DNA from 2 places in the uncultured Nisaea sp. genome. Region 1 is predicted to be linked to the other one. Evidence: riboswitches for the same ligand, from Rfam matches in the RefSeq annotation. Region 1 holds a riboswitch; the other holds the start of a gene.
What was found. A riboswitch is a leader RNA that binds a small molecule or an ion and turns the genes downstream of it on or off. The one in region 1 is predicted to bind S-adenosylmethionine.

Region 1 (3,409 bases):
TACGTCGTCGCGAGTGGCAGCCTGCCGCTGGGCGTACCGGATGATTTTTACGCAATCCTCTCTGAAAGCCTCGCCGGCCGTGGCGTCCGGCTTGCGGTCGATAGTTCGGGCCCCGCGTTGGAAGAGGCACTCCGCCATGGCATCTATCTGGCCAAACCCAACCTGCAGGAATTGCGCTATCTGACCGGCGCACCGCTGGAACGGCGTCCGGACTGGGAGGAGGCCGCGACCGAGTTGGTCCGGTCGGGCGGAGCCGAGATCGCTCTGCTGACCCTGGGAGAGGCGGGCGCGTTCCTGGCATCCCGCGACCTTCGCATGCGCGCGGATGCGGTGCCGGTGAAAGCCGCCAGCGCCGTGGGCGCCGGGGACAGCTTCCTGGCCGCGATGATCTGGCGGCTGGCATCGGGCGACGCGCCGGAAGTGGCGTTCAGATATGCCGTCGCGGCCGGCTCGGCCGCGCTGCTGACGCCGGGCACGGATCTTTGCCACAGAGCGGATGTGGAGCGGCTGCTCGGCGGTGTTCGGACGGAACGGCTGGAGATCGGGTAACCAGCCGCCTGTACGATCCGATTGGTCGCATAATGCCGATCAAATATACATGAGCCACAAGCGATTGCGTTGGCACTTGAGGAGCCGCGGCGGTTATACGAGGGGACTTCCTTCGCTGCTTGTCCGGTATCTTCCTGATTCCGGCATTTTTCCTAACCAACGTAAATTCCGTGTGCTTCCTCTCGAGCAGCCCGGACATTGAGTGCATGATGGTCACAAGCCCTGCCAACCCCTCCAGCGATGCCGAGCATCCGCATATAGGCATCGCTTTCGGCATGCTGGCGGCCGTCATTTGGGGCGGCTTTCTTGTGGTGTCGAGGCATGGGGTCGTGCTTGGCCTGGAAGCGGTGGACATCGCTTTTCTCCGCTATGTATCGGCAGCGCTGGTGATGTTGCCGATCTTGCTGCGCCAGCCGGGGCGGGGGGAGTTGATAGGGCTTGGCTGGTTCAAGCCGTTGATGCTTGCCATGCTTGCGGGGCCACTCTTTCTGATCGTTGGTGCCAGCGGGTTTTATTTCGCGCCGGCGGCACATGCGGCGGTTATCCAGCCGGGCGGCATGACGGTGACCAGTGTCTGCTTTGCCGCGATTCTGTTCGGTGAACGGCTGACCCCGGCCAAGCTGGCTGGCCTCGCGCTGCTCGTCATCGGCTTGGCGGCAATTGCCGGGCCTGGTCTGTTCTCGGGACAGTCAGAAGCATGGAAGGGCGATATCCTGTTCGCCACCGCAGGCACGATGTTTGCCGGGTTTACGATCCTGGTGCGGCGCTGGCGGATCAGCGCCTGGACCTCGACCGCCATTGTCGCCGTTCTCTCCGGTTTTCTTTTCGGGCCGCTTTATCTTTTGATCTGGGGGCCGGAACGCCTGCTGGAAACACCGCTCACGGCAATCATCGAGCAAATCGTCGTGCAGGGAATTCTGTCTGCCGTGGTTGCTCTTTTTGCCTTTGCCCGTGCGGTCCATCATCTCGGACCTGGCCGGGCGTCGTTCTTTCCGGCAATGGCGCCCTCCATGGCAATCCTGATCGCCATACCGGTGCTCGGTGAATTGCCGAGTGCTCTGCAATGGGCCGGGCTCGGGTTCGCCACGCTGGGCCTGGTTATCGCGCTGCGCCGTCCGGCACGGCTTGCCCCCGGGGTTTGATTTTCGGACTTCTTGTCCGTCCGCGCTCTCGTCAGGTGAAGCGGGTTGCCCCGCCTTCCGCAGTGCGCCGTGGTTTGGCGCGCGGCGACAGATTGCCAAACGCGCCCGGTTCGATTAAAAAACACTCTGCATCAAGAGTTGAGCCGACGCTCAACGCCAACCTGCTCCCCGAGCAAGGTGGCGCTCCGCTTCTGGAAGATGTGGCCGAACCGGCAACTAAACGGGTCTCGCCATAACGTCTGCTCTACTCTGCTCGATGCGTTGAAATAGCAGGGGACGTTTAAATGCCGATCAAGATTCCGAACGATCTTCCAGCCTTCGCCGCGCTTGAAGCCGAGGGCGTTATGGTCATGCGCGAGGCGGACGCCATCCGCCAGGACGTGCGGCCTCTCAAGATCGGTTTGTTGAATCTGATGCCGGACAAGATCCGGACCGAGACCCAGATCGCCCGTCTGCTTGGCGCCAGTCCGCTGCAGGTGGAGCTGACCCTGATCAAAATGACGGATCATGTCTCCCGCAACACCTCGCAGGAACACATGATTTCCTTCTACCAGCCCTGGAGCGAGGTCAGCGCGGAGAAGTTTGACGGGCTCGTCGTCACCGGCGCGCCTGTAGAGCAGATGGATTTCGCCGAGGTGTCCTACTGGGACGAGCTGTGCCGTATCTTCGACTGGACCAGGACTCATGTGCATTCCAGCTTCATGATCTGCTGGGGCGCGCAGGCGGCGATCAATTATTTCCACGGCGTGCCGAAATATCTGCTGCCGAAGAAGGCATTCGGGGTCTACCGGCATCGCAATCTCGCACCGGCATCGCCATTTCTGCGCGGCTTTTCCGACGATTTCTCGGTCCCGGTTTCCCGCTGGACGGAGGTGCGCGGGGCGGATCTTCCTGAAGGCGCCGGGCTGACGGTACTGATGGACTCGCCGGAAATGGGGCCGAGCCTGATCGAAGACCGAACCCATAACGGGCTCTATATGTTCAATCACCTGGAATATGATTCGGACACGCTCGGTGAGGAATATTTCCGCGATCTCGAGCGTGGAGAGAGGCCTGCGGTGCCGCACGACTATTTCCCGGAGAACAATCCGGAGCGGCGTCCGCTCAATCGCTGGCGCAGCCATGCGCATCTGCTTTTCGCGAACTGGATCAACGAGATCTATCAGACGACGCCGTTCGACCTGTCACTGATCGGAGCGGAGAGCGATCCGGAATCGACGGGGTAATGCTGCCGGATGCGCCATGCGGGAAGGCCCCGGTTTCAGATGGAGACCGGGGGAGGGAAGGGAAAGAAAATAAATATCGATGTTAAAAATTTTTTTCGCTTGTAGTGATGGGTTTCGTTAGTGGAACTGAATTTGGACTTGATTATAAAAAAGATCCAGTTGGCTAAGTATTGTACTCTCCATTGATCTGTATTTACTGACTGTTTCCAGGGCGTTAATTTGAGGTTTTTCCTGGTATGTGCTAGACACACCTCAGATGTCGTGCGGCGTTCGTCGCAATATTCTTTAGATGTGATCTGACCATAGGTGGTTTCTCTATTTGAGACCGCTTGGTTTGCTGTGTCTGACGCGTCGCGACATACCGAAAAAAACAGGAGATTTTGATGCAGAAGCTGACGATGACGGCTGCCGCCGCAGTGGTCGGGTGCTTTATGGCGTTTGCACCCCAGAGCGATGCCAGGGCAGCCGAGCAGTGTGGTGAAGTGTCGATCG
Region 2 (3,409 bases), on a different contig from region 1:
ACTTCGTCCAGCGTCACGCGCTTGAGGAAGAGAAACTCAGGTCGCTTAAGGCTATGGTGACCGGGATGGGCCATCGCTGCCCTCCTGATTGCTCTCCGGTTTTTTGCGGACGGTTGAGTCAAGGATAGTCCAAAATCAGGGCAAGTCTATTTTCCGGCGTTACTCCTTGTCCTGCGCCAGATAGCGCGGCTCCCCGATGCCGAGGATCATATCGACAGTTTTTCTGTCACTTGCCAGCGGGAATATGCCCCGCCAGACGGCAACGGCTTCAAGACGGGCGTGCGGTACGCCGGCTTTCCAGAATGAAGGACTGCCCTGACGCACGACCGCGTCGAGACTGTCGTTGAGATAGCGGAGGGCCGGTGTTGTGAAAAATTCCGTATTCATGCGGCCGGTCGGATCGAAACCGATCATCGCGACGGTGCTTGTGCCCATCAGCTTGCAGCGATAGTCGAGGGTGCCATCGTCATGCCGCACGACCTCATGCAGAAAGACCCAGGGCATGATCTTGCGGGGGACGTCCGATGCATCGAAGTCGCTTCTGGCGGGAAGATCCGGCTCCGGAGTCAGCCCCCGCCAGAATTTATGAGCCATCCGGACGAGTGAGCGCTCGGGCAAATCTTCAAGCGCGATCCTGTCGGCGAACAGGAACGGGCTTTTGCTGAAGGCTGGCTGTTCCGGACGGGCCATTTCGTGCCCCCTGATTGCGCTCACTTCATTCTTAATTTTATCTAAATGGTAAACTAATTGCCGTTAAAGTCCATGCAATGGTTGCTGAAAAAATGTATCTGGCACTCAAAGGTCGCTGAGTGCCGCCTTGAAATCCGCGATCAGATCCGCACCGTTTTCGATCCCGGCGGAGATCCGCACCAGTCCCTGGCCGATGCCGAGTGCCTGACGGTCAGCCTCTTCCATCGCCCGATGCGTGGTCGTGTAGGGGTGGGTGATCAGGCTCTTGGTGTCGCCGAGATTATTCGAGATATCGACGATCTTGAGGCCGTTCAGCAGTTTGAAGGCTGCCTCCTTGCCGCCCTTTACGTCGAACGAAACCAGCGTGCCGAAACCGCTCATTTGTTTCGCCGCCAGTGCATGCTGCGGATGGGAGGCGAGACCCGGATAGATCACCCGCGAAATGGCGGCATGGCTTTCCAGGAATTCGGCGATGGCCAGTGCGTTCTCGGACTGACGGCGGACCCGGAGGTCGAGGGTCTCGAGGCCTTTCAGCAGGACCCAGGCATTGAACGGGCTGAGACAGCCGCCGGTATGACGCATGAAGGGTTCGAGGTAATCCTTGCGGAATTCATTCGAGCAAAGCACCGCGCCGCCGAGGGTGCGGCCCTGACCGTCGATATGCTTGGTGCCGGAATAGACCGAGATATCGGCGCCGAGCCGGATCGGCTGTTGCAGGATCGGGGTGGAGAAGACGTTATCGACGACGACCCGGGCACCGGCCTGTCTGGCGATGGCGACGACGGCCGGGATATCGATGATCTCAAGCGTCGGGTTGGACGGGGTTTCGAAGAAGAACACCTTGGTGTTCGGCTTGACCGCATCTTTCCACTGGCCGATGTCGGTGCCGTCGACCAGCGTCGCCTCGATGCCGTATTTCGGGAAGATTTTGGTCAGGATGTGATGGCAGGAGCCAAACAGGGCGCGAGCCGCGACCACGTGATCTCCGCTTTGGAGCTGGCAGATCAGGGCGGCCCAGACCGCCGCCATGCCGCTTGCCGTGGCGAAACAGGTCTCCGCATCCTCCAGCAGCGCCATCCGGTCTTCGAACATCTGGACCGTCGGGTTGCCGTAGCGGGAGTAGACGAAGCCGTCTTCCTCGCCATTGAAGCGGGCCTCGGCCGATTCCGGACTGTCATAGACATAGCCGGAGGTGAGGAACAGGGCTTCTGATGTTTCGCCGAATTCGGACCGGTTGGTGCCGCCGCGTACCAGGCGGGTTTCCAGATTCCAGTCGGCGGCTTCGGTGAAGGCGGGGTTGATCTTGTCGGACATGGGTCTGCTCCTTGGTCTCTGATCGGGCCCACGGGAGCATGCCCCGTGGCGCTTTAGCACTTGGTGACGCGGATGCAAGCTGCCCTCAAATCCCGCGAGTCCGATAAGCTGGACCAGGCCTGAAACAAAAAATCCGTCGCGGCGGCGCCGGACGGATCGAAATCCCTCTTTAGCCGCATTTTTAAAGCGCCCGCAATCTGAGTCTCAAATCGGCGCTGAGGTCTGAAATAGACGAGGGCGGCAGGGCCTGTCAAGCGCGCTGCCGTCCCGTATGCCGTCCTGCCGGCTTTAGGATATCAGGTCCGGCTGGTGATCAGCTTGTAGCTGGCGAAGCAGAAGAAGCAGCCGAGGGCGCCGTCGATCCAGCGCCGCGCCTTGCCGTAGGCGGCGACCATCGGTGCCGTCGAGAAAGCAAGGGCATAGCCGAGATGGCCGAGCACCGAGAGGAGGGAGGTGCCGGCCACGACCACGGCGCCGACCCAGAAGGGGGCATCCGCACCCATGGCAAGCGACATGATGGCGATCCAGGTCAGCGCCGCTTTCGGATTGGTCATCTGGATCAGCAGCCCGCGCTGAAAATAGCCGAATGACGATTTCTGATGCGCGACGGCGCGGACGGTCACGGCGTTCGCCGACAGGGCCGAGCGGAAGGCCTTGAAGGCCAGCCAGAGCAGATAGGCGGCGCCGGCGATCTTGATGCCGGTCATCAGGGACGCATAGAGAGCGATAAGGGCCGTCAGGCCGAACAGGGTCATCAGCCCCCAGAGGAACGAGCCGGAAGCAATCCCGAAAGCGAGCGCCATGCCGGACTTTCTGTCAGTCGACATCGAGGTGCCGATCACCGCGAGGATATTGGGTCCGGGGCTCAATATGCCGAGGCCGAACGCGCCATAGGCGAGCAAAATTCCGGTCAGGTAAGTCTCGGTCATTCTATTGCCTCCGCGAGTACAGTTCATCTTTCATCGTAGTGTGTTCGCGGTTGTCTGCAACGGGGATTAGCAAATCGGTTTGGCAAAAAGAAAAGGGAGCCCGAAACGGGCTCCCTTTTCATGTCGTTCCAGTACCGTGCCGGAATTACATCACGGCGATGCTGAGGATCTCGTAGCTTTTCGCACCGCGCGGTGTTGCCACCTCGGCGCTGTCCCCGACCCGTTTGCCGATCAGCGCGCGGGCGATCGGGGAAGAGGTCGAGATAAAGCCCTTCGAAATGTCGGTCTCGTAGGGGCCGACAATGGTGAAGGTTTGCTCTTCGTCCGTATCTTCATCCGCGACCTTGATAATGGTCCCGAAGGTTACCGTTTCGCCGCCGAGCTTGGCTGTGTCGATGACGTCGGCGCGGCTGGTCGCGTCCTCAAGCTCGAGGATGCGGCCTTCGATGAAGCTCTGGCGCTCGCGCGCGGAATGA

Region 2: another riboswitch for S-adenosylmethionine. It lies ahead of metZ (O-succinylhomoserine sulfhydrylase); the one in region 1 lies ahead of metA (homoserine O-succinyltransferase).

What each region holds. Positions count from the first base shown of each region.
Region 1 is NZ_CAXBDC010000008.1:45,839-49,247, reverse strand. Features, by position in the region: gene AAC126_RS03435 (1-phosphofructokinase family hexose kinase) at 1-549, shown strand, start outside; gene AAC126_RS03430 (DMT family transporter) at 756-1,691, shown strand; SAM-I-IV-variant riboswitch at 1,815-1,921, shown strand; gene metA (homoserine O-succinyltransferase) at 1,976-2,917, shown strand; gene AAC126_RS03420 (ABC transporter substrate-binding protein) at 3,301-3,409, shown strand, end outside.
Region 2 is NZ_CAXBDC010000098.1:4,862-8,270, reverse strand. Features, by position in the region: gene AAC126_RS17845 (PAS domain-containing protein) at 1-74, opposite strand, end outside; gene AAC126_RS17840 (PAS domain-containing protein) at 160-690, opposite strand; gene metZ (O-succinylhomoserine sulfhydrylase) at 796-2,004, opposite strand; SAM riboswitch at 2,153-2,230, opposite strand; gene AAC126_RS17830 (LysE family transporter) at 2,301-2,933, opposite strand; gene greA (transcription elongation factor GreA) at 3,079-3,409, opposite strand, start outside.